3 regions of the Enterobacter vonholyi genome follow, and region 2 is predicted to be linked to each of the others. Evidence: predicted binding sites of a transcription regulator. Region 2 holds the regulator's gene; each other region holds the start of a gene.

Region 1 (8,158 bases), 1.5 Mb from region 2:
GGCCAAGCCAGGCCATAATATTGGCGGGCTCATCCTTAAAGCAGGCGACAGTTTCTTCCAGCACGCCTTCACACAGTCCACGCCAGCCCGCGTGTGCTGCAGCCACCTCGGTGCCTGAACGGTTACAAAAAAGTACCGGCAGACAATCCGCGGTCATTACAGCACAAACGGTTCCCGGAGTATTGCTGTAAGAGGCATCAGCACGTTTAGAAGCATAGGGTTCCCCCGTCAACTTCAGCACCGCCTTGCCATGAACCTGTTCCAGCCAGACCGGTTTTGAAGGCAGGTTCCCCGCAGCAAACAGACGCCTGCGGTTCTCTTCCACATGCTCCAGGTTATCGCCACAGTGTGCGCCGAGGTTCAAAGACTCCCACGCGCCCTGGCTAACACCGCCAGTGCGGGTTGAACTGCAGGCGGCCACGCCGGCAGGCAATGGCCACTCCGGGACAATCAGTTTGGTCATAACCAGTCCACTTGATCCTTATGTTCTTCGAAATCAACACGCATCGCGTCAATAAGGTCCACCATATCCTGCGGGATAGGCGCATGCCACTCCATCTGAATACCGGTGATCGGATGGTAAAGGCGCAGCATGGTCGCGTGCAGCGCCTGACGATCGAATTTACGCAATACGCTGATGAACTCATCCGACGCGCCCTTAGGCGGACGTGGACGACCACCGTAGACCTGATCCCCCACCAGCGGATGGGTGATGTGGGCCATATGCACACGAATCTGGTGAGTACGCCCGGTCTCCAGACGCAGACGCAGGCGCGTATGAATACGGAAATGCTCCATAATGCGATAGTGCGTCACCGCCGGTTTACCCATCGGATGCACCGACATATGGGTTCGCTTGGTCGGGTGACGGCTGATGGGCTCTTCTACCGTCCCGCCAGAGGTCATATGCCCAATGGCTACCGCCTCATACTCACGGGTGATTTCGCGCAGCTGCAGCGACTCCACCAGACGTGTCTGAGCAGGAACGGTCTTCGCCACCACCATCAGACCGGTAGTGTCTTTATCCAGACGGTGCACGATGCCCGCGCGCGGAACATCCGCGATCGGCGGATAGTAATGGAGAAGCGCGTTAAGTACCGTACCGTCAGGATTCCCCGCGCCCGGATGAACAACCAGGTCGCGCGGCTTGTTGATTACCAGAATGTCATCATCTTCATAGACGATGTCCAATGGGATATCCTGCGGCTCGAAGCGGATTTCCTCTTCGATTTCAGCATTGATGGCGACAGCTTCCCCACCTAACACTTTCTCTTTTGGTTTGTCCCAGATTTTGCCGTTTACCATCACGCGCTGGTCAAGGATCCATTCTTTTATGCGTGAACGCGAATAATCAGGGAACAATTCGGCCAAAGCCTGATCTAAGCGTTGACCGAGCTGATTTTCGGAGACTGTTGCGGTGAGTTCTACTCGTTGTGCCATAAACTGCTTCTTCGTTTAACGTTGGGTTTTACGGCTTTGCCGTTTAATATAGTGTGCTATTGTAGCTGGTCTTAATCGGGAGCAGGAACAGAGTTTCTCCCGGACAAACATTTGAGGAAAGTCAAAACGTCATGACGCGCATGAAATATCTGGTGGCAGCGGCCACGTTGAGCCTGGCTTTGGTGGGCTGCTCCGGTTCAAATGAACAGGTCCCTGACAATCCGCCGAATGAAATCTATGCGACTGCACAACAAAAGTTGCAGGACGGTAACTGGAAACAGGCGATAACGCAACTGGAAGCGTTGGATAATCGCTATCCATTTGGTCCGTATTCGCAGCAGGTACAGTTAGATCTCATCTACGCATACTATAAAAATGCCGATCTGCCGCTGGCTCAGGCAACCATCGATCGTTTCATGCGTCTGAACCCGACTCATCCTAACATCGACTACGTGATGTACATGCGCGGCCTCACCAACATGGCGCTGGACGACAGTGCGCTGCAGGGCTTCTTCGGCGTGGATCGTTCCGACCGTGACCCGCAGCATGCGCGTGATGCCTTCAATGACTTCTCCAAGCTGGTGCGCGGCTATCCAAACAGCCAGTACGTGACCGACGCCACCAAACGTCTGGTGTTCCTGAAAGATCGTCTGGCGAAATATGAATACTCCGTGGCGGAATATTATACCCGCCGTGGCGCATGGGTTGCCGTGGTTAACCGCGTAGAAGGTATGCTGCGCGATTACCCGGATACTCAGGCAACGCGCGACGGCCTGAAGCTGATGGAAAATGCTTACCGTCAGATGCAGATGACCGCTCAGGCTGAAAAAGTGGCGAAAATCATCGCCGCGAACAGCAGCAACACCTGATTTTGCCTCAATGCAAAACGGCAGCCCGCTGGCTGCCGTTTTTTTGTTCGTTTCTGAGCATCGCTGAAGCGCGTTAGCCTCAACACATCCTGTCAACTATGGCCCCAATTTATGCCTTCTACAAGGTAAATCTCACCTCTTCCTGCCCTGCCTCACAAAAAAGATTCCCTGACAAAAACCGACAAAATAACGTGATCTAAATCACACATTTTGACATTGGGTCGGGTATGCTGGAATCACCAAGACGGAAAGACAAGAGGTAAAATTTATGACAATGAACATTACCAGTAAACAAATGGAAATTACTCCGGCAATTCGCCAGCACGTCGCAGACCGTCTCGCCAAACTGGATAAATGGCAAACTCATTTGATTAATCCACATATCATCCTGTCCAAGGAGCCGCAGGGTTTCATCGCTGACGCAACTATCAATACTCCAAACGGCCATCTGGTCGCCAGCGCAAAACACGAGGATATGTACACAGCTATTAACGATTTGATCAACAAGCTGGAACGGCAGCTCAATAAAGTGCAACACAAAGGTGAAGCCCGTCGCGCCGCAACGTCGGTGAAAGACGCCAGCTTCGCGGAAGAAGTTGAAGAAGAGTAATCCTTTAAATTGAGTGTACCGCCAACGCGCCTTCGGGCGCGTTTTTTGTTTTTTATTGACAGGGTGAAAACAGTACAGGTACTTTAACGGTATCAATCGCAGGATGACTTTATGAAACTTACGCCGTTCTTCTTCGCATTCTTTTTTACCTTCCCCTGAACGGGAGGCGTTTCGTCGTGTGATAAAGAATGCGAAGACGAACAACAAGGCCTCCCACACCGGGGGGCCTTTTTTATTGATAACGATAAAATGAGACAGGCAACACTATGACACCGGAAAACCCGTTACTGGATCTGCGCGTAAAAATCAGCGCGCTGGATGAGAAACTGCTGGCGCTGCTGGCCGAACGCCGCGCCCTTGCCGTTGAAGTAGGCAAAGCCAAGCTGGACTCCCATCGTCCGGTCCGTGATATCGACCGCGAGCGGGATCTTCTGGAACGTCTCATTCAGCTCGGCAAAGCGCATCACCTCGATGCCCACTACATAACCCGGTTGTTCCAGCTCATCATTGAAGACTCCGTTCTGACCCAGCAAGCGTTACTTCAGCAGCACCTCAATAAAACCAATCCACACTCTGCGCGTATCGCCTTCCTGGGACCGAAGGGCTCTTATTCTCACCTGGCCGCACGTCAGTACGCTGCACGCCATTTCGAAGAATTTATTGAGAGCGGCTGCGCGAAGTTTGCCGACATTTTTAACCAGGTCGAGACCGGCCAGGCGGATTACGCCGTGGTGCCGATTGAAAACACCAGCTCCGGCGCCATCAACGACGTCTACGATTTGCTGCAGCACACCAGCCTGTCGCTGGTCGGCGAGCTGACGATCCCTATCGATCACTGCGTGCTGGTCTCCGGCTCAACGGACCTGAACACGATCGAAACGGTTTACAGTCATCCGCAGCCGTTCCAGCAGTGCAGCCAGTTCCTGAACCGCTATCCGAACTGGAAAATTGAGTACACCGAAAGCACCTCGGCGGCGATGGAAAAAGTGGCGCAGGCTAATTCCCCCACCGTCGCGGCGCTCGGCAGCGAAGCGGGCGGCGCGCTGTATGGCCTGCAGGTGCTGGAACGCAACCTGGCAAACCAGACGCAAAACATTACCCGCTTCGTGGTGCTGGCCCGCAAGGCAATCAATGTGTCTGACCAGGTGCCAGCAAAAACCACGCTGCTGATGGCCACCGGCCAACAGGCCGGTGCGCTGGTTGAAGCCCTGCTGGTGCTGCGTAATCACAACCTGATCATGACCAGGCTGGAATCACGCCCAATCCACGGTAACCCGTGGGAAGAGATGTTCTATCTCGACATCCAGGCCAACCTGGAGTCCGCTTCCATGCAGAAAGCTCTCCGCGAGCTGGGCGAGATCACGCGTTCCATGAAGGTGCTGGGCTGCTACCCGAGCGAAAACGTCGTGCCGGTCGATCCAATCTAACGTTCGATAAAGCGGCTTTTCTTCATCCCTGCCACGCCCACCGGCAGGGTGAAGATGGCCCCGGATAGCGGATATTTCGCCACCTCCTCCGCATCCATATTCTCCCGCGTGGTGGTAATAAACAGCGTTTTCATATCATCGCCGCCAAAGCAGACCATCGTCGGGCAACGCACCGGCATGCGATATTCTTCCAGCTGCTCCCCTTGCGGTGAAAAACGCGCGATGCGCCAGCCGTCAAACAGCGCGCTCCAGTAACAGCCTTCCACATCCATCGCCGCGCCGTCCGGTATCCCCTCGCCCTCTTTAAACTGACGAAACACCTCGCGCCTGCCGGGTTCGCCCTGCTCATCAAGCGGCGTACGATAGATCACACCGTTTGGCGTATCTGAGGTAAACATCCACTGCTTATCCGGGCTAAACGCTAAGCCGTTATGCCCGTGGATATCGCACTGGATCACCTTCGGCGTCAGGTCGTTGTCGATGCGCATCAGCAGGGCGCCGTTGTAATCTCCCGGCCCCCAGAACGTGCCCGCATAGAAGCGGCCCAGGTGATCGGTACCTCCATCGTTAAAACGCGCCAGCTGCGGGTTAGAGGGGTTATCACACACCTTGCGGCGCAGCAGGCCGTGTTTATCGGTCAGCCAGATACCCGTTCTCATCGCAACGATAAAACCACCCTGCTCGCGCAACGCGAAACAGCCCACCTCCTCGTGGAAAGAGAGTACGGTATGTTCCGCCGTCGGCAGATGGTAGCGGTGGATCTCTCCTTCCAGAATATCGGCCCAGTAGAGCGCCTGCTCTTCGGCGCTCCAAGTCGGGCATTCAGGCAAATGCCCGGTGTAATTCAACAGCAGCTGCGGTTCGGCCATGACAGTTCCCCAAAATGAAAAAAGCCAGCATTGCTGGCTTTCAGTATATACATCATCGCATTACTGGCGACTGTCATTTGCCTGGCGCAATAAAGTCCGACTCTCATTCTGGAAACGCTGCGCGTAATCGCCAAACCAGTGTTCGACCTTGCGGAAGCTATCGATAAACGCCTGCTTATCTCCGTGCTCCAGCAGCGTAATGGCTTCACCAAAGCGCTGATAGTAGCGCTTGATCAGCGCCAGGTTGTTTTCAGAGGACATAATAATGTCCGCGTACAGCTGTGGATCCTGCGCAAAGAGACGCCCGACCATCGCCAGCTCAAGACGATAGATAGGTGAAGAGAGCGCCAGAAGCTGTTCAAGCTGTACGTTCTCTTCCGCCAGATGCAGACCGTAGGCAAACGTGGCAAAGTGGCGCAGCGCCTGAATGAACGCCATGTTCTGGTCGTGCTCAACCGCGCTGATGCGGTGCAGTCGTGCCCCCCATACCTGAATCTGTTCCAGGAACCACTGATAGGCTTCCGGCTGACGACCGTCGCAGTAAACCACCACCTGCTTAGCAAGGCTGCCGCTGTCCGGGCCAAACATCGGGTGCAGACCCAGCACCGGACCCGTATGAGCAGCCAGCATTGCCTGCAGCGGACCATTTTTGACGGAGGCCAGATCCACCAGGATGCAATCTTTCGGTAAAGGAGGCAGCTTCCCGATGATTTGCTCCGTCACGTGGATCGGCACGCTGACGATAACCATCCCGGCATCTTTCATGAGTTCCGGAGCATGCGCCCAGTCCTCTTTTTCCAGAATGCGCACCTGATAGCCAGAAAGCGTAAGCATCTTTTCAAACAGGCGCCCCATCTGCCCAGCACCGCCGACAATCACGACCGGACGCAGGGTCGGACAGAGGGTTTTGAAGCCCTTGTCGTTTTCACTGGAATAGGACTCCCGCATCACGCGACGCAGAACATCTTCAATCAAATCCGGCGAAACGCCCAGCGCCTGCGCCTCTTTACGGCGGGAGGCGAGCATAGAGGCTTCGCGCTCCGGGACGTAAATCGGCAGGCCGTATTTGCTTTTCACCTCACCGACTTCGGCAACCAGCGACATGCGTCGCGCCAGCAGATCCAGCAGCGCCTTATCCACTTCATCAATTTGATCGCGCAGTGCGGTCAATTCAGCAACCATAACTACCCTCTTAAGCCAGACGCGTCGCCAGCTGGCCGTTTAAATCTTTATGGATCTCACGCAGCAGTGCATCGGTAGTCTCCCAGCTGATGCAGGCATCCGTCACGGAGACGCCGTGCTTCATGGCACTGCGCGGTTGTTCAGATGACTGATTGCCTTCATGAATGTTGCTCTCAATCATCAGACCGATAATCGAACGATTGCCATCTTTGATCTGTGCGACCACGGATTCCGCAACCGCAGGCTGGCGACGGTAATCTTTATTCGAGTTACCATGACTGCAATCTACCATCAGTGCCGGGCGCAGTCCCGCCTGCTCCATCTCTTTTTCACACTGGGCCACGTCCGCCGGGCTGTAGTTAGGGGCTTTACCGCCGCGCAGGATCACGTGGCCGTCCGGGTTACCCTGCGTTTGCAGGAGGCATACCTGGCCTGCCTGGTTGATACCGACGAAACGGTGCGGCATGGCGGCAGCGCGCATGGCATTAATCGCCGTCGCCAGGCTGCCATCGGTACCGTTTTTAAAGCCAACCGGCATCGACAGGCCAGACGCCATCTCGCGGTGGGTTTGCGATTCCGTGGTACGCGCGCCAATCGCGGACCAGCTGAACAGATCGCCCAGGTACTGCGGGCTGTTCGGATCCAGCGCTTCGGTTGCCAGCGGCAGCCCCATGCTGACCAGCTCCACCAGCAGGCGACGCGCAATCTTCAGGCCTGCTTCCACATCAAACGAGCCATCCATGTGCGGATCGTTAATCAGCCCTTTCCAGCCGACGGTAGTACGTGGCTTCTCAAAATAGACGCGCATCACCAGATAGAGGCTATCGCTGACCTCCTCCGCTAATGCTTTAAATCGACGAGCGTACTCAATGGCGGTTTCAGGATCGTGAATGGAGCAAGGACCACACACCACCAGCAGGCGCGGATCGCGGCCGGCGATGATATTTGAGATGGTCTGACGCGAGTGCTCAATCTGAGCCTCCTGCGCGACGCTCAGCGGAAATTCTGCTTTCAGTTGATCCGGGGTAATTAAAACCTGTTCGTCAGTGATATGTACGTTGTTCAGCGCGTCTTTTTGCATGATGGCGATCCTGTAAAGCTCATTTGCGATAGTTGTTTTCCTCAATGAGGTGAAACCACGATACCATAAAAAGTAAACATTTCAATCCAAAATACGTACACATTACTTTACAGAAGCCAATTTATTGCAAAAATAAGCCGATAAAAACGTAAACTTTAAATTACAGACAGATTTTCTTTAGCCAGGCTATGCTGAAGAAAAAAGGAGAATGGCTATGCGTTCAATTGCTCTCGCGCTGTTGTCGCTGTTTTTAACGGGCTGTCAGATCAATCCTTATACCTTCCAGCCCGACTGGACCAGTCCCTCCTGGTTTGATGCAGGTAAAGAAGACGCCATGAATGGCCTGCCGGTTAAAGATAACCAGACCTTGGCCGATAGTTTTAACGACACCCACGTTGATCGTAGTGAATATCTTCGCGGCTATGCCGATGGTCAGAAGAGAGTCTGCGAAGAAGGGTTTATTCATGCCTGGGGATTAGCGGGCAAATCTTTCCCTGCCAGTTGTGATACTGTCGAAAACGCGACAAAACTGCGTGCGTCATGGCAAAAAGGAATGGATGAAGGTATGCGTTCCAGCAGACTCAATTAAGTCTGCTTTTAACCACCGGAAAATAAACAACAGTAGGATTTAGCTTAGGTTGGCCTGAGGCTATTTCTGACATAATGACGGCTCTGATAAA
Region 2 (8,158 bases):
ACAAAATGGCAAAAGATTTTTGCCAGAGAAGTAACAATCCGGGGAGTCGGGAGGGAAGGCTCTCCCTCCGCGTAAATCAGTGCAGCGCAGCCGTCAGACCGGCCGCAACAATCAGAGCCAGCACAACAACGGTGGTGAACAGCGAAAACTTAAGATCGGAACTCATCAATTTTTCTCCTTTTAATCCCCACACGAAAAGTGAGCTTGCTCATTTTTGCACAGATTACGTCAAAAATCTTCCTGGATTTATACTGAGAACCACTTTACCTCTTCCCCTTTTCATCAAGATAGGACAAAATTCCACGCTAAATTTATTAGCGTACCGGCCATTGACCCCCTCCTGACGTCCCGTGTCGTTTTCCCGGCGTGCCGCAATTCAAGATTGCGTGATAAGGGTGAGAGAAGGCAAACGTTTACCTTCAAGTTTTTCAGGAGTTTAGGATATGGTCTGGAGTGACATTTAATGGCAACAATTAAAGACGTAGCAAAACGCGCAAACGTTTCCACTACAACCGTATCACATGTAATTAACAAAACCCGCTTTGTGGCGGAAGAGACGCGCAACGCCGTCTGGGCAGCGATCAAGGAGCTGCATTATTCGCCAAGTGCGGTCGCGCGTAGCCTTAAGGTTAATCACACCAAGTCCATTGGATTGCTGGCGACCAGTAGTGAAGCGGCCTATTTTGCCGAGATCATTGAAGCGGTTGAAAAAAACTGCTTCCAGAAAGGCTATACCCTGATTCTGGGCAACGCGTGGAACAGCATTGAAAAACAGCGCGCCTACCTGTCGATGATGGCTCAGAAGCGCGTTGACGGCCTGCTGGTGATGTGTTCCGAGTACCCGGAATCCGTGCTGTCGATGCTCGAAGAGTATCGCCACATCCCCATGGTCGTTATGGACTGGGGCGAAGCGCGTGCAGATTTCACCGACTCCGTTATCGACAATGCCTTTGAAGGCGGTTATATGGCCGGCCGTTACCTGATCGAACGCGGTCACCGCGAGATTGGCGTGATCCCGGGTCCGCTGGAGCGCAACACCGGGGCGGGCCGTCTTGCCGGTTTTATGAAAGCGATGGAAGAAGCGCTGATCACCGTGCCGGAAAACTGGATCGTGCAGGGCGACTTTGAGCCGGAATCAGGCTACCGCGCAATGCAGCAGATCGTTTCCCAGCCGCACCGTCCGACCGCCGTTTTCTGCGGGGGTGACATCATGGCCATGGGCGCGCTCTGCGCCGCCGATGAACTGGGTCTGCGCGTACCGCAGGATATTTCCGTGATCGGGTATGACAACGTGCGTAACGCGCGCTTCTTCACCCCAGCGCTGACCACCATTCACCAGCCGAAAGATTCGCTGGGCGAAACGGCCTTCAATATGCTGCTCGACAGGATCGTCAACAAGCGCGAAGAGTCGCAGTCCATTGAAGTTCACCCGCGCCTGATTGAACGCCGTTCCGTTGCGGACGGTCCGTTCCGCGACTACCGTCGTTAATCCCTTTACGGGGCCAGCTACGCTGGCTCCCGTAACCATTCCCGGTTCAGCGTTTCGCTGTCCCCCAGATAATCCAGCAGCCAGGCCATGGCGGGCGAGACATCATTTTGTTGCCAGGTCAGGCAGCAGGCCGCGTCCGGGAACGGATTTTCCAGCGTCAGTTCAACCCATTCGCCGGTATTGATGCGCGGACGCGCAAAATGAACGGGCACCATCGCGACGCACAGTCCGGCACTGAGGCACGTCGCCGACGATTCCCAGTCCGGAGCCACCACCCGCCGCTGGTTGTCCAGAAGCCAGGTGATACGCTTGGGCAATGAACGGGACGTATCCTCCAGCACCAGCGAGGGCCAGTTGCGCAGCGTATCGTCGCTAAGCGGCCCGTCCATCGCTGCCAGAGGATGATCGCTGGCCACCACGCATTTCCAGCTCAGCATCCCCATGTCGCGAAAGGCGTAACGTCCCCCGACCGGGATCGCCTGCGTCGCGCCAATCGCCATCTCCGCCCTGCCGTCCGCCAGCGCATCCCACACCCCGTTGAACACCTCCTGCGAGACCCGCAGCTCAACGTCAGAGAAATGACGATAGAAATCGACAATCATCTGTCGGGTGCGTTCCGGCTTCACGATGTTATCCACCGCGATGGAAAGATGTCCCCGCCAGCCGTTGGCGATCTGCTGGCACTGTTCGCGGGTGATCTGCATTTTTTTGATAACAGAACGCCCTTCCTTCAAAAACCACGCCCCGGCGGGCGTCAATTCCACGTCACGATGCCGCCGCTCAAACAGCGGAACCGCCAGCCACTCCTCCAGTTGACGCACCGTGTAGCTGATGGCCGAAGGGACGCGGTGCAGCTCCTGCGCCGCACCGCTGAAGCTGCCGTTACGCGCGACAGCATCGACCACTTCAAGAGAATAATCTGACCACATTTTCTGCCTGCAAAAAATTTGAATGCACCCGCCAAATATTAGCGTTTCACAAGCGGCTTTGCACTCCCTACACTCAGCGCCAATGTATACCTGCCTCCTCAGGAGAATAAAATAATGCAACCCAGGAACGGTTTTTTAGTCTGGCTCGGCGGCTTAAGCGTGCTGGGCTTTTTGGCCACCGATATGTACCTGCCGGCTTTTGCCGCGATGCAGGAAGATTTGCAAACCCCCGCTGCCGCCATCAGTGCCAGCCTGAGTTTGTTCCTCGCCGGTTTTGCTTTTGCACAGCTGCTCTGGGGACCGCTCTCGGATCGCTTTGGTCGTAAACCGGTACTGCTGCTGGGTCTGGCCATTTTTGCGGTGGGGTGCCTGGGGATGTTATGGGTACGCGACGCCACCTGGCTGCTGGTGCTGCGCTTCGTTCAGGCCGTGGGCGTCTGTGCCGCGGCCGTGACCTGGCAGGCGCTGGTGACTGACTACTACCCGGCTAACCGCACAAACCGTATTTTCGCCACCATTATGCCGCTGGTGGGCCTCTCCCCTGCCCTGGCTCCGCTGCTGGGCAGCTGGATCCTCGCGCACTTTGACTGGCAGGCCATTTTTGCCACGCTGTTTGCCATCACGCTGGTGCTGATGCTGCCGGCGTTTGCCCTCAAGCCTGCGCATAAAAAAGAGGCGCATGCCGACGCGAAGCCGATTACCTTCACCTCACTGTTGAGCGCCAAAGCGTATCGCGGGAATGTCCTGATCTATGCCGCCTGCTCGGCAAGCTTCTTCGCATGGCTCACCGGCTCGCCGTTCATTCTGCACGATATGGGCTACAGCCCGGCAGCCATCGGCCTGAGCTATGTTCCGCAGACAATCGCGTTCCTTGTGGGCGGGTACGGCTGTCGCGCGGCGCTGCAAAAATGGGAAGGCCAGCAGATGCTGCCATGGCTGCTGGTGCTCTATGCGCTGAGCGTCATCGGGACCTGGGCCGTTGGCTTTATTCCGGGTGCCGGTCTGGCCGAAATTTTGATCCCGTTCTGCGTGATGGCCATTGCGAACGGGGCGATTTACCCTATCGTTGTGGCGCAGGCGCTGCGTCCATTCCCGCAGGCAACAGGCCGCGCCGCCGCGCTGCAGAACACCCTGCAGCTGGGTTTGTGCTTCCTGGCAAGCCTGGTGGTCTCGGCGCTGATTGCTACGCCGCTTTTGACCACCACCAGCGTGATGCTGTTCACCGTAGCGCTGGCGGTATTGGGCTATCGCATGCAGGCCTCCGCGCAGCGTGAGCAGGATAACGGTGCTCAGGTGGAAACCTCGCATGCCTGATTGCGCCAGAAATCATGTTATATTTCAGTGATTAGGTTGCTAACAATTTTCTATTGAATCACCAAATTTTGAAGCCTATACTAAATTTGGTTCGATTAAATACGATAAATATTAAGTGTTAACGGGAGCCGGAGTGCTCCCGTTTTACCATGGAAGGCATTTCGGCAAGGGTTATCTCCCTTCCTCTGTTCTACGTCGGATACTAGCCTCGCGGTATTTACCGTGAGATTTCTCACAAACCAAAAAAAGCGTCTACGCTGTTTGAAGGTTCTGATCACATCAGGGTGATGGAGAAGCTATGAGTTCATCGTGTATAGAAGAAGTCAGCGTTCCGGACGACAACTGGTCCCGGATCGTCAGTGAACTGTTAGGTCGAGCAGGCATCACTATCAACGGATCTTCGCCATCCGATCCCCAGGTTAAACATCCCGACTTTTTTAAACGCGTGTTGCGGGAAGGGTCGTTAGGCCTGGGAGAAAGTTATATGGACGGCTGGTGGGATTGTGAACGGCTGGATATCTTTTTTGCCAGCGTGTTGCGTGCCGGTCTGGAAAATCAACTCCCCCGCAATCTGAAAGACACTTTGCGTGTCGCCTCTGCCCGACTGTTTAACTTGCAAAGTAAAAAACGCGCCTGGATCGTCGGCAAAGAGCATTACGATCTCGGCAATGACCTGTTCAGCCGCATGCTGGACCCTTTCATGCAATACTCCTGCGCCTACTGGAAAGAGGCCTCGACGCTTGAAGAGGCTCAGCAGGCGAAGCTGCGTCTGATTAGCGAGAAGCTGCAGCTACAGCCCGGCATGCGCGTGCTGGATATCGGCTGCGGCTGGGGTGGGCTGGCATATTTTATGGCGAAGCATTATGGCGTCAGCGTGGTCGGCGTGACGATCTCAGCGGAACAGCAAAAAATGGCGCGGGAGCGCTGCCAGGATCTCGATGTGGATATCAGGCTGCAGGACTACCGTGACCTGAATGAACAGTTTGACCGGATTGTTTCCGTCGGCATGTTCGAGCACGTGGGGCCAAAAAACTACGATACCTATTTTGAGGTGGTGGACCGGAATCTGAAACCGGACGGCATCTTCCTGCTGCACACCATCGGCTCTAAGCGGACCGACAACAACGTTGACCCGTGGATCAACAAATACATCTTTCCGAATGGCTGTTTACCGTCCGTTCGCCAGATTGCCAACGCCAGTGAACCCCATTTCGTGATGGAAGACTGGCATAACTTTGGCGCGGACTACGACACCACCTTAATGGCATGGCATGAACGTTTCCAGAAAGCCTGGCCAGAGATTGCGGACAACTATTCTGAACGATTCAAACGAATGTTTAGCTATTATTTGAATGCCTGCGCGGGGGCGTTTCGCGCACGGGATATTCAGCTCTGGCAGGTGGTATTCAGCCGTGGGATAGAACACGGACTGCGTGTCGCACGCTAAAAAAATAACCCCGGATATCCGGGGTTATTTTTTATTCTTCTTCGGCGGTCTTTATTATTGCGGCTTCTTTTGCTGCCAGCACGCGCTCAACCGTATCAACCACAGCCTGGGTCTGCGGATCGATTTCGATATTCACGCGATGCCCCAGTTTTTTCGCGCCCAGCGTGGTGCGCTGCAGCGTTTCAGGAATTAAATGCACGCAAAAACGCGTTGGCGTCACTTCCCCTACCGTCAGGCTAATCCCGTCAATGCCAATAAATCCTTTATAGAGAATGTATTTCATTAATGACGGGTCCTGCATTTTAAACCAGATTTGACGGTTATTTTCCGAGGTCACGATTTTCGCCACTTCGGCGGTGGTCATGATGTGCCCCGACATAAGATGACCGCCAATCTCATCGCTGAACTTCGCCGCGCGCTCAACGTTGATGGTATCGCCTACCACCAGCTCGCCCAGGTTAGTGATCCGCAGCGTCTCTTTCATTAAATCAAAGCTAATCTGGTTGCCGTTAATTTCGGTAACGGTCAGGCAGCAGCCGTTATGGGCAATCGACGCGCCGGTTTCAATGCCCTCAAGCATATATTCCGGCAGCTCAACAACATGAGTACGGAAATTAGGTTTTTCATCAATGGACACCACTTTGGCAGTGCCCTGCACAATACCAGTAAACATGCTTACAACTCCTGTTTTTTCCAGACGGTGGTGGCACCGTTTAATCCCTCCACAATAACAGTTGGAAAAACAGGTTGCCAGCAGAGCGCATTTTCTGGCGATTTTTTCACTAGATAAATAGCTAAAGCCCGCTACAATAGCTGGCACCCCCCTGCATTTTCTTCTTGCTGCCAGTTTCGGCGGCTTTTTTAGTCTCTCATATAACTACAAAATAAAGGTGTTCACGTGCAGAAGTACATGAATGAAGCGCGCCAGCTATTGGCACTGGCTATACCAGTGATCGTCGCGCAGGTGGCCCAGACCGCAATGGGATTTGTGGATACGGTAATGGCAGGTGGCTACAGCGCCACCGACATGGCGGCCGTTGCTATCGGCACGTCAATCTGGCTTCCGGCCATCCTGTTCGGCCACGGTCTGCTGCTCGCACTCACCCCTGTTATCGCTCAGCTCAATGGTTCGGGGCGCCGCGAGCGCATTGCCCATCAGGTCCGCCAGGGCTTCTGGCTGGCAGGATTTGTCTCGGTGCTGATTATGGTCGTGCTCTGGAACGCGGGCCATATCATTCGCGCTATGCATAATATTGACCCGGCACTGGCAGACAAAGCCGTGGGTTATTTGCGCGCGCTGCTCTGGGGTGCGCCTGGCTACCTCTTCTTCCAGGTGGCGCGTAACCAGTGTGAAGGCCTGGCGAAAACCAAGCCCGGCATGGTGATGGGCTTTATCGGGCTGCTGGTCAACATTCCCGTTAACTATATCTTTATTTACGGTCATTTCGGGATGCCGGAGCTGGGCGGCGTCGGCTGCGGCGTGGCGACGGCCGCCGTTTACTGGGTAATGTTCTTCTCGATGCTTACCTTCTTGAAGCGCGCCCGCTCCATGCGCGATATTCGTAACGAGCACAGATTCAGCATGCCGGACTGGAACATCATGACGCGTCTGGTGCAGTTAGGGCTGCCGATCGCCCTCGCGCTGTTCTTTGAGGTGACCCTATTTGCCGTGGTCGCCCTGCTGGTCTCCCCGCTGGGCATTGTGAACGTCGCCGGGCACCAGATCGCGCTGAACTTTAGCTCCCTGATGTTCGTCCTGCCGATGTCGCTGGCGGCGGCGGTGACGATTCGCGTAGGCTTCCGCCTGGGCCAGGGCTCAACGCTCGATGCGCAAACGGCCGCCCGAACCGGACTGGGCGTCGGCGTCTGCATGGCGATCTGTACTGCGCTCTTTACCGTTGCATTACGCGAGCAGATCGCTCTGCTCTATAACGACAATCCGGAAGTCGTCACGCTGGCATCGCACCTGATGCTGCTGGCCGCGATTTACCAGATTTCTGACTCCATTCAGGTGATTGGCAGCGGCGTGCTGCGCGGCTATAAAGACACGCGTTCCATCTTCTTTATCACTTTCATCGCCTACTGGGTGCTGGGTCTGCCGTGTGGCTATATTCTGGCCCTGACCGACCTGGTGGTTGAGCGCATGGGGCCGGCAGGGTTCTGGATGGGCTTTATCATCGGCCTGACCTCGGCGGCGATTATGATGATGATGCGCATGCGCTTCCTGCAGCGCCAGCCATCAACGGTCATTTTGCAACGCGCTGCACGTTAACGACGCAGTAGCCGCCGCCTGGCGGCTACTTTCTCTTCACTTTGCGCGGTAATACAGCAATCGCGTGAAATCAGAGAGAAAATTGCATTTTCCCTCTTGCCACCTCGATGCTGTGCCGCTAATATTCGTCCCCGTTGTCACCGACAACACGTTGCGTTCATAGCTCAGTTGGTTAGAGCACCACCTTGACATGGTGGGGGTCGTTGGTTCGAGTCCAATTGAACGCACCATTCTGCGTCCGTAGCTCAGTTGGTTAGAGCACCACCTTGACATGGTGGGGGTCGGTGGTTCGAGTCCACTCGGACGCACCATTTCAGTCCTGAAATGGTGCAACTCCTCTTCTGATATCCTGAATTTTCCTAATCCCTTATTTTCTTCATTGTTCTCCTGCTACGCTTTTCCTATGGAAAAAAACACAGGAAACGTGTTGATGAAGAAGATCGCGATTATCGGCTCCGGCCCCACAGGGATTTACACCTTTTATCACCTGCTTAAGAACAGCACGCCGCTCTCCGTTTCCGTTTTCGAACAGGCCGATGAAGCCGGCGTGGGAATGCCCTATAACGACGACGATAATTCCCGGCTGATGCTGGCGAACATTGCGAGCATTGAAATCCCGCCCATTTTTATGACCTACCTCGACTGGCTCAAGGAACAGAGCGACGCCCATCTGTCGCGTTTTAAGGTTGATAAAGCCAGCCTGCACG
Region 3 (8,158 bases), 1.8 Mb from region 2:
GGAGTTCGGCTGCATGCAGAGCGCGTCATAACCGGTCAGCTTCACCAGCCAGTCGGAAAGCTGGTTGATCATCATATGATAACCTTCTGCCTGCTCTGGCGGGCAGAACGGGTGCAGCTCGGAGAATTCAGGCCAGGTGATCGGGATCATCTCTGCCGCGGCGTTCAGTTTCATGGTGCACGAGCCCAGCGGAATCATCGCCTGGTTCAGCGCCAGATCCTTGCGCTCCAGAGAGTGCATATAGCGCATCATCTCGGTTTCGCTGTGATAGCGATTAAAGACCGGATGCGTCAGGATCGCATCGTTACGCAGCATGCTTTCCTGAATGGAGCGGCTGTCGAGCGCGACCTCTTTGTCGAGCGCATCAATGTCCAGACCGTGCGCGTCACCCAGCAACACGCTGAACAGGTTCAGGATATCGTCGCGGGTGGTGCTTTCATCCAGCGTAATGCCGACGGCGTTGTGGATGTCGCTGCGCAGGTTGATCTCTGCCGCATTCGCGCGCGCCAGCACGGCCGCTTTGTCCGCCACTTCCACACACAGGGTGTCGAAGTAGTGAGCGTGGCGCAGCTTAAGGCCTTTCTGCTGCAGGCCGCAGGCCAGAATATCGGCCAGGCGGTGAATGCGGCTGGCAATGCGCTTCAGACCAGCCGGGCCGTGGAACACGGCGTACAGGCTGGCGATGTTTGCCAGCAGCACCTGTGAGGTACAGATGTTGGAGTTCGCTTTCTCGCGGCGGATGTGCTGCTCGCGGGTCTGCATCGCCATGCGCAGCGCGGTATTACCGGCAGCATCTTTGGAGACGCCGATAATACGGCCAGGCATGGAGCGTTTGAATTCATCTTTCGCGCCGAAGAACGCCGCGTGCGGGCCGCCGTAGCCCATCGGTACGCCGAAGCGTTGCGCAGAGCCGAAGACGATATCCGCGCCCTGTTTGCCCGGTGCCGTCAGCAGCACCAGCGCCATAAAATCGGCGGCAACGCTAACAACCACCTTGCGGGATTTCAGCTCGGCAATCAGCGCGCCGTAGTCGTGAACTTCGCCGGTGGTGCCCACCTGCTGCAGCAGAACGCCGAAAACGTCCTGATGATCCAGCACTTTGTCAGCGTCGTCGACGATTACGTCAAAGCCGAAGGTCTCTGCGCGAGTGCGCACCACGTCCAGCGTCTGCGGATGCACGTCCGCCGCCACGAAGAAGCGGTTAGCATTTTTCAGCTTGCTCACTCGCTTAGCCATCGCCATCGCTTCGGCGGCGGCGGTCGCTTCGTCCAGCAGAGAAGCAGAGGCGATATCCATGCCGGTAAGGTCCAGCGTCACCTGCTGGAAGTTCAGCAGTGCTTCCAGGCGGCCCTGGGAGACTTCTGGCTGATAGGGGGTGTAAGCGGTGTACCAGCCCGGGTTTTCCAGCATGTTGCGCAGGATCACCGGCGGCAACTGCACGTTGGTGTAGCCCATGCCAATGTAAGACTTATAGCGCTTGTTCAGGCCGGCGATGGCCTTCAGCTCCGCCAGCGCGGCGAATTCCGTGGTGGCTTCCCCCACCTGAGGCGGCGTGGCAAGCTGGATGTCTTTTGGCACAATCTGGCCGATCAGTGCGTTTAATGAATCCGCGCCAACCGTCTTCAGCATCTCCTGCTGTTGCTGAGCATCCGGCCCAATGTGACGTTCAATGAAGGCGCCACGGTTTTCAAGCTGGCTTAAAGTCTGTGTCATGAGCGATGGTTCCTGAAACGTGCAGTGAATGTGTTTTCTCCCTCTCCCTGAGGGAGAGGGCTGGGGTGAGGGTGTCGTCTGTTCCCCTCACCCTACCCTCTCCGCAAAGGGGAGAGGGATAATGGCTTACTCGTCTTCTAACAGTGCTTCGTACGCGGTCGCATCCAGCAGCGCGGCAACCTGGGATTCGTCGCTGGCTTTGATCTTGAAGATCCAGCCGCCTTCATAAGGCTCGCTGTTGACCAGCTCTGGCGAATCGCTCAGCGCGTCGTTGACGGCAACAATCTCACCGCTTACCGGCGCGTAGATATCGGATGCCGCTTTTACGGACTCCGCCACGGCGCAGTCGTCGCCCGCGTTCACGGTCGTGCCCACGTCAGGCAGGTCAACAAACACCATGTCGCCCAGCAGCTCTTGCGCGTGCTCGGTGATCCCTACGGTGTAAGTGCCGTCCGCCTCTTTGCGCAGCCACTCGTGTTCTTTGCTGTATTTCAGTTCTGCTGGCACATTGCTCATTGAAGTTCTCCTGATAAAAATGATTAGGCGACCGGCTTACCGGCGCGAACAAAAATCGGTTTGGTCACGTTGACCGGCATTTCGCGGTTGCGGATTTGCACCACCGCCGTTTCGCCAATGCCCGCTGGCACGCGTGCCAGTGCAATACTGTAGCCCAGCGTCGGGGAGAAGGTTCCGCTGGTGATCACGCCTTCGCGATGATTGCCGTCAGCATCGGTAAAGCGCACCGGCAGTTCGCCTCGCAGCACGCCTTTTTCCTTCATCACCAGTCCCACCAGCTGTTCGGTGCCCTTCTCGCGCTGCATCTCCAGCGCTTCACGGCCAATAAACTCACGGTCAGCCGGTTCCCACGCGATGGTCCAGCCCATGTTGGCAGCCAGCGGAGAGACGCCTTCATCCATCTCCTGACCGTAAAGGTTCATTCCCGCTTCCAGACGCAGCGTATCGCGCGCGCCCAGACCCGCAGGCTTCACGCCCGCTTCCACCAGCGCACGCCAGAAATCAGCGGCCTTCTCGTTCGGCATCGCAATTTCGTAGCCCGCTTCACCGGTGTAGCCGGTGGTGGCGATAAACAGATCGCCCGCCTGCACGCCGAAGAACGGCTTCATGCCTTCGGTTGCTTTGCGCTGCTCGTCGTTAAACAGAGAGGCGGCTTTCGCCTGCGCGTTTGGTCCCTGCACGGCGATCAGCGACAGATCGTCACGGACGGTGATGTCGATGGCATAAGGTTCGGCGTGTTGGGTGATCCAGGAGAGGTCTTTTTCGCGGGTGGCGGAGTTTACAACGAGGCGGAAGAAATCTTCAGTGAAGTAATAAACGATAAGGTCATCAATCACGCCGCCCGAGGCATTCAGCATGCCGGTATAGAGCGCTTTGCCCGGCGTCTTCAGTTTGGCGACGTCGTTTGCCAGCAGATAACGCAAAAACTCCCGGGTGCGGCTACCGCGCAGATCGACAATCGTCATATGGGACACGTCGAACATACCGGCATCGGTGCGCACCGCGTGGTGCTCATCAATCTGAGAGCCGTAGTGCAGCGGCATCATCCAGCCATGGAAGTCCACCATGCGGGCGCCGCATAACACGTGTTGTTCGTACAATGGAGTCTGTTGAGCCATCTTGTCCTCGTTGAAAAATTCACCGTGAAACCCGGTATCGGCCCCGCGTTCGGGCACCGACGCAAACGTTCTCTTTTACCTGAACTTACCACCGAAACCGGCGGTTAACCATAAGGCAAAATGGGTCATCACATTAGCTTATGACCAAAAAACGCTAAAAAGCCTACAGAGTTATTCACTGGAAAAATGCGATTAACCCCGCACAAAATTAACAATGCTCTAACAGGATTTAGCACATGGTGATATTTCGTGCGGAAAATCGGGCCGAATTTCCGTAACGAGAAAAATGCGACATTAGATTATCTAATGCGAAAAATGACGTGAAATTAGAATATTTCAAACGAGGGAATTTCCCCGGCGCAGAGGCCGGGAAAAGAAAGTGTGACAGGGGTCTAAATTAACGCAGCCAGTCCGGCAGGTCGTTAAGACCCATCGCCTGACGGAGGAGTTGGGGCTTAACGCCCGGAAGGGTGTCAGCAAGCTTGAGGCCAATATCGCGCAGCAGTTTTTTCGCTGGATTCGCTCCGGCAAACAGCTCGCGGAAGCCCTGCATGCCCGCCAGCATCATCGCCGCGCTGTGCTTGCGGCTGCGCTCGTAGCGGCGCAGGTACAGATGCTGACCAATATCTTTCCCTTCGCGATGCAGGCGACGCAGCTCCTCAACCAGCTCCGCCGCGTCCATAAAGCCGAGGTTAACGCCCTGTCCTGCCAGGGGATGAATGGTATGCGCCGCATCCCCCACCAGCGCCAGACGGTGCGCCGCAAACTGACGCGCGTAGCGGCCGGTTAACGGGAATACCTGACGTTCGCTTTCAAGCGTGCACAGGCCAAGGCGGTTATCAAAGGCCACGCACAGCGCCTGGCTAAAGGCCTCCGGCGTCGCCTCATGCATCTGCTGGGCTTTTTCCGGCACCAGGGACCAGACAATCGAGCACAGGTGCGGGTCGCTAAGCGGCAGGAACGCCAGAATGCCGTCGTTGTGGAAAATCTGGCGCGCCACGCCGCCGTGCGGCTCTTCGGTACGGATCGTCGCGACCAGCGCGTGATGACGATAGTCCCAGAAGGTCAGCGGGATGTCGGCTTTATTCCGCAGCCAGGAGTTCGCACCGTCAGCACCGACTACCAGACGCGCGGTCAGCATGTCGCCGCTCTGCAGGGTGATAAACGCCTCGTTTTCGCCCCATGCCACCTGCTGGATCTGCGCAGGCGCAATCAGCGTCACGTCGCTGCACTGCTGTGCTTTCTGCCACAGCGCGTGGTGGATCACCGCGTTTTCAACGATGTGCCCCAGATGGCTATAGCCCATGCTTTCATCATCAAAAGCAATATGACCAAAGCTGTCCTTATCCCACACTTCCATGCCGTGATAGCAGCTGGCGCGATGCGCCACAATATCTGCCCAGACGCCAAGGTGCGTCAGCAGCTTTTCGCTGGCCGCATTGATCGCCGAGACGCGGAGTTCCGGCGGCGCATCCGGTGCAACGGGCTGGGGCTGCTTTTGCTCCAGCACCGCCACGCGCAGGCCGCTGCCCTGCAATCCACAGGCCAATGCCAGTCCAACCATTCCGCCGCCAACGATGGCGACATCAACATTTTGCACGATGATAACTCCTTAACGCGCGACCCAACCCAGGGTCCGCTGCGCCAGCACGTCACGTGCCGGAATGAATAGTTCCATCGCCATCAGCCCGAGGTTGCGGCCCGCAACCAGCGGTGCCCAGCGATTGGCAAAGAGATGGACTAAGCCGTCGGTAACGCCGATGGTGGCCTCTTTATCCGCCTGACGGCGCTTCTGGTAATGAATCAGCACCGAATACGCCCCGCAGTCTTTTTGCTCGCCCCACGCATGCGCCAGTGATTCGGCCAGGCTCATGACGTCGCGTAAGCCCAGGTTAAAGCCTTGCCCCGCGATGGGGTGCAGCGTCTGTGCGGCATTACCGACAAGCGCCAGACGATGGGAGACAGACTGAGACGCCGTGGTCAGCGAAAGCGGGTAGACCGTCCGCTTGCCTGCGTGGGTAATACGCCCCAGCCGCCAGCCAAAGGCTTTCTGCAGCTCGGTACAAAAACGTTCGTCGGACCAGCCCTTAACCTCTTCCGCCTTATCCTGAGGATGACACCACACCAGGGAACAGCGCCCGTCCGACATCGGCAGCATCGCCAGCGGACCATGCTGCGTAAAGCGTTCAAACGCCCTGCCGTGGTGTTCAGCTGCGGTAGAGACGTTCGCAATGACCGCCACCTGCCCGTAAGGCTGCTGGCGCCACTCCACGCCACACTGGCTGCCGAGCGACGAGCGCGAACCGTCCGCGGCGACCAGAAGCTGGCCTTCAAGAACGGTGCCGTTTTCCAGCGTCACGCTAACCGACGCCTCACTACGGCTCACGCTGGCCACGCGCGCCGGACAATGCAGCGTGACGCCCGGCGCGTCCTGGAGCAGGCGGAACAGTCCCAATCCGACGTCGTGCAGCTCAACGACCTGACCCAGGGCATCAATCCGGTAGTCCTGCGCGTCCAGCGTGACAAAGCCAGCATGGCCGCGATCGCTGACGTGCACGGTACCGATCGCCGTGGCGCGGTCGGCTATCGCCTGCCAGATACCAATGCGCGAAAGCTGCTGGCAGGTGCCCTGCGCCAGCGCAATGGCGCGCGCATCAAAACCGGGGTGGTTTGACGCCTCTGGCGCAACGGCTTCCACCAGGTGCACCGGAAGCTGGCCCTGCGTCAAATGCGAAATGGCCAGCGCCAGCGTGGCCCCGGTCATGCCGCCGCCAACGATAATCACGCTCATGCGCGTGCCGCTGCCATCAGCGCCTCGATATCGTCAGCGTTTTTCACGACGCTGGCGGTCAGGTTTTCGTTACCGGTTTCGGTAATCACGATGTCATCTTCAATACGAATGCCAATCCCGCGGTACTCTTCAGGCACGTCGGCATCCGGCGCGATATACAGGCCCGGCTCCACGGTTAACACCATGCCCGGCTCCAGCACGCGCGAACGGTCGGTGCCGTACGCGCCAACGTCATGCACGTCCAGCCCCAGCCAGTGGCTCAGGCCGTGCATGAAATACGGTCGATGCGCATTTTCAGCAATCAGGGTGTCTACATCCCCTTTCAGGATCCCGAGCCTGACCAGACCGGTAATCATGATGCGCACCACTTCGCCGGTCACTTCCTGCATGGAGGTACCGGGACGATACAGCCTGAGCGCCGTCTCAAGAGACTCGAGAACGATGTCGTAAATGGCGCGCTGTGCCGGTGAGAACTTACCGTTCACCGGGAAGGTACGGGTTATGTCCCCCGCATAGCCCTGATATTCGCAGCCGGCATCAATCAGCACCAGATCGCCGTCGCGCAGCGCGCTTTCGTTTTCGGTGTAGTGCAAAATGCAGCCGTTTTCCCCGCCGCCGACAATGGTGTTGTAAGAGGGATAGCGCGCGCCGTGGCGGTTAAATTCGTGGTGAATTTCGCCTTCCAGCTGGTATTCGAACATCCCGGGACGGCATTTCTCCATTGCGCGGGTGTGCGCCAGGGCGCTGATTTCGCCCGCACGGCGCATCATGTTAAGCTCGTCTTCAGACTTGAACAGGCGCATCTCATGCACCACCGGACGCCAGTCCGTCAGCGTGGCCGGCGCGGACAGGTTCTGCCGCGAGCCTTTGCGCAGCTTATCCAGCGCGGTGAAAACAATCTCATCGGCGTAGGCATATTCACCCTGCGCGTGATAGAGCACGTCGAGGCCGTTAAGCAGCTGATAAAGCTGCTGGTTGATTTCGCTAAACGCCAGCGCGCGGTCAACGCCCAGCTTCGCCGGTGCGGCCTCTTGCCCCAGGCGGCGGCCAAACCAGATTTCAGCAGTTAAGTCTCGTACGCGGTTGAAAATCACGCTGTGGTTGTGGGTGTCATTGCTCTTAATCAGCACCAGCACCGCTTCCGGCTCGTTAAAGCCGGTGAAGTACCAGAAATCGCTGCTCTGGCGATAGGGATATTCGCTGTCGGCGCTGCGCGTCACTTCGGGCGCAGCAAAAATTAGCGCGGCGCTCCCCGGCTGCATTTTCGCCAGCAGCGCCTGACGGCGGCGCGAATACTCTTGACTCGAGATAACCATGACACCCTCCTGTGCGTTATTTTTCTTAATGTAAGGTTGGCTTGCGGACTTCCGGCGCGGTCGGCTGTGAGCGCGTAAAGTTGTCGTGGCACAGCAGTGCCGCCACGCGCACGTACTCGATGATCTCTTCGAGAGACATTTCCAGCTCTTCCTGGTCTTCGTCTTCATCGTAGCCGAGCTGAGCGATATTACGCAGATCGTCGATCGCCTCACCCGCTTCGCCGGTCACTTTATCCAGTTTAGGCTGCGTCACGCCCAGCCCCAGCAGATAGTGGTTTACCCAGCCGGCCAGCGCATCGGCGCGATCGAACACGCTAACGTCGTCGCCTTCAGGCAGATAAAGCTGAAAAAGGAAGCCATCGTCTTCCAGAGAATCGCTGGTGGCGGCGTGCATTTTACGCAGCGCTTCCGCCAGCTCGTGACCAAACGCCAGCCCTTCATTCGTGAGGTCGTGGATCAGCGGCTGCCATGAGCTGTCGCTGTTTCCGCCGCACAGCATGCCACTGATCAGACCGTGCATTTCGGCAGGGGTTAAACCGACTCCCTGCTGGTTCAGTAACTGGTTTAAATCCTTGTAACCAGGCATTTCGTTCTGTATAGACATGAGCATTCGTCGTCAAAGGGGGGAAGTTTCATGATATGCTACCACTTTGGACCCTGGTGATACCAGAAAAGGGCTTGTATCTTCACATCAGGGTAGCTAT

Evidence for each region. Region 2 encodes PurR, which represses purine synthesis genes. Its sites were predicted from a motif close to CANGCAAACGTTTGCNTG; they were not measured.
Region 1: a site for PurR is predicted at 2,463-2,480, ahead of raiA (ribosome-associated translation inhibitor RaiA). Genes of this name have one in related genera too.
Region 3: a site for PurR is predicted at 3,406-3,423, ahead of gcvT (glycine cleavage system aminomethyltransferase GcvT). Genes of this name have one in related genera too.

Annotation. Positions count from the first base shown of each region.
Region 1 is NZ_CP162152.1:3,387,614-3,395,771, forward strand. Features, by position in the region: gene yfiH (purine nucleoside phosphorylase YfiH) at 1-463, opposite strand, end outside; gene rluD (23S rRNA pseudouridine(1911/1915/1917) synthase RluD) at 460-1,440, opposite strand; gene bamD (outer membrane protein assembly factor BamD) at 1,572-2,309, shown strand; gene raiA (ribosome-associated translation inhibitor RaiA) at 2,578-2,919, shown strand; Phe leader region at 3,030-3,155, shown strand; gene pheL (pheA operon leader peptide PheL) at 3,031-3,078, shown strand; gene pheA (bifunctional chorismate mutase/prephenate dehydratase) at 3,186-4,346, shown strand; gene AB3N39_RS15865 (SMP-30/gluconolactonase/LRE family protein) at 4,343-5,215, opposite strand; gene tyrA (bifunctional chorismate mutase/prephenate dehydrogenase) at 5,276-6,397, opposite strand; gene aroF (3-deoxy-7-phosphoheptulonate synthase AroF) at 6,408-7,478, opposite strand; gene AB3N39_RS15880 (DUF2799 domain-containing protein) at 7,693-8,067, shown strand.
Region 2 is NZ_CP162152.1:1,859,566-1,867,723, reverse strand. Features, by position in the region: gene AB3N39_RS08895 (YnhF family membrane protein) at 77-166, opposite strand; gene purR (HTH-type transcriptional repressor PurR) at 464-1,489, shown strand; gene punR (DNA-binding transcriptional activator PunR) at 1,507-2,418, opposite strand; gene punC (purine nucleoside transporter PunC) at 2,533-3,732, shown strand; gene cfa (cyclopropane fatty acyl phospholipid synthase) at 4,031-5,179, shown strand; gene AB3N39_RS08870 (riboflavin synthase subunit alpha) at 5,211-5,852, opposite strand; gene mdtK (MdtK family multidrug efflux MATE transporter) at 6,078-7,451, shown strand; tRNA gene AB3N39_RS08860 (tRNA-Val) at 7,605-7,681, shown strand; tRNA gene AB3N39_RS08855 (tRNA-Val) at 7,686-7,762, shown strand; gene AB3N39_RS08850 (FAD-NAD(P)-binding protein) at 7,882-8,158, shown strand, end outside.
Region 3 is NZ_CP162152.1:3,680,928-3,689,085, forward strand. Features, by position in the region: gene gcvP (aminomethyl-transferring glycine dehydrogenase) at 1-1,713, opposite strand, end outside; gene gcvH (glycine cleavage system protein GcvH) at 1,840-2,229, opposite strand; gene gcvT (glycine cleavage system aminomethyltransferase GcvT) at 2,253-3,347, opposite strand; gene ubiI (FAD-dependent 2-octaprenylphenol hydroxylase) at 3,745-4,947, opposite strand; gene ubiH (2-octaprenyl-6-methoxyphenyl hydroxylase) at 4,960-6,138, opposite strand; gene pepP (Xaa-Pro aminopeptidase) at 6,135-7,448, opposite strand; gene AB3N39_RS17220 (YecA family protein) at 7,480-8,058, opposite strand.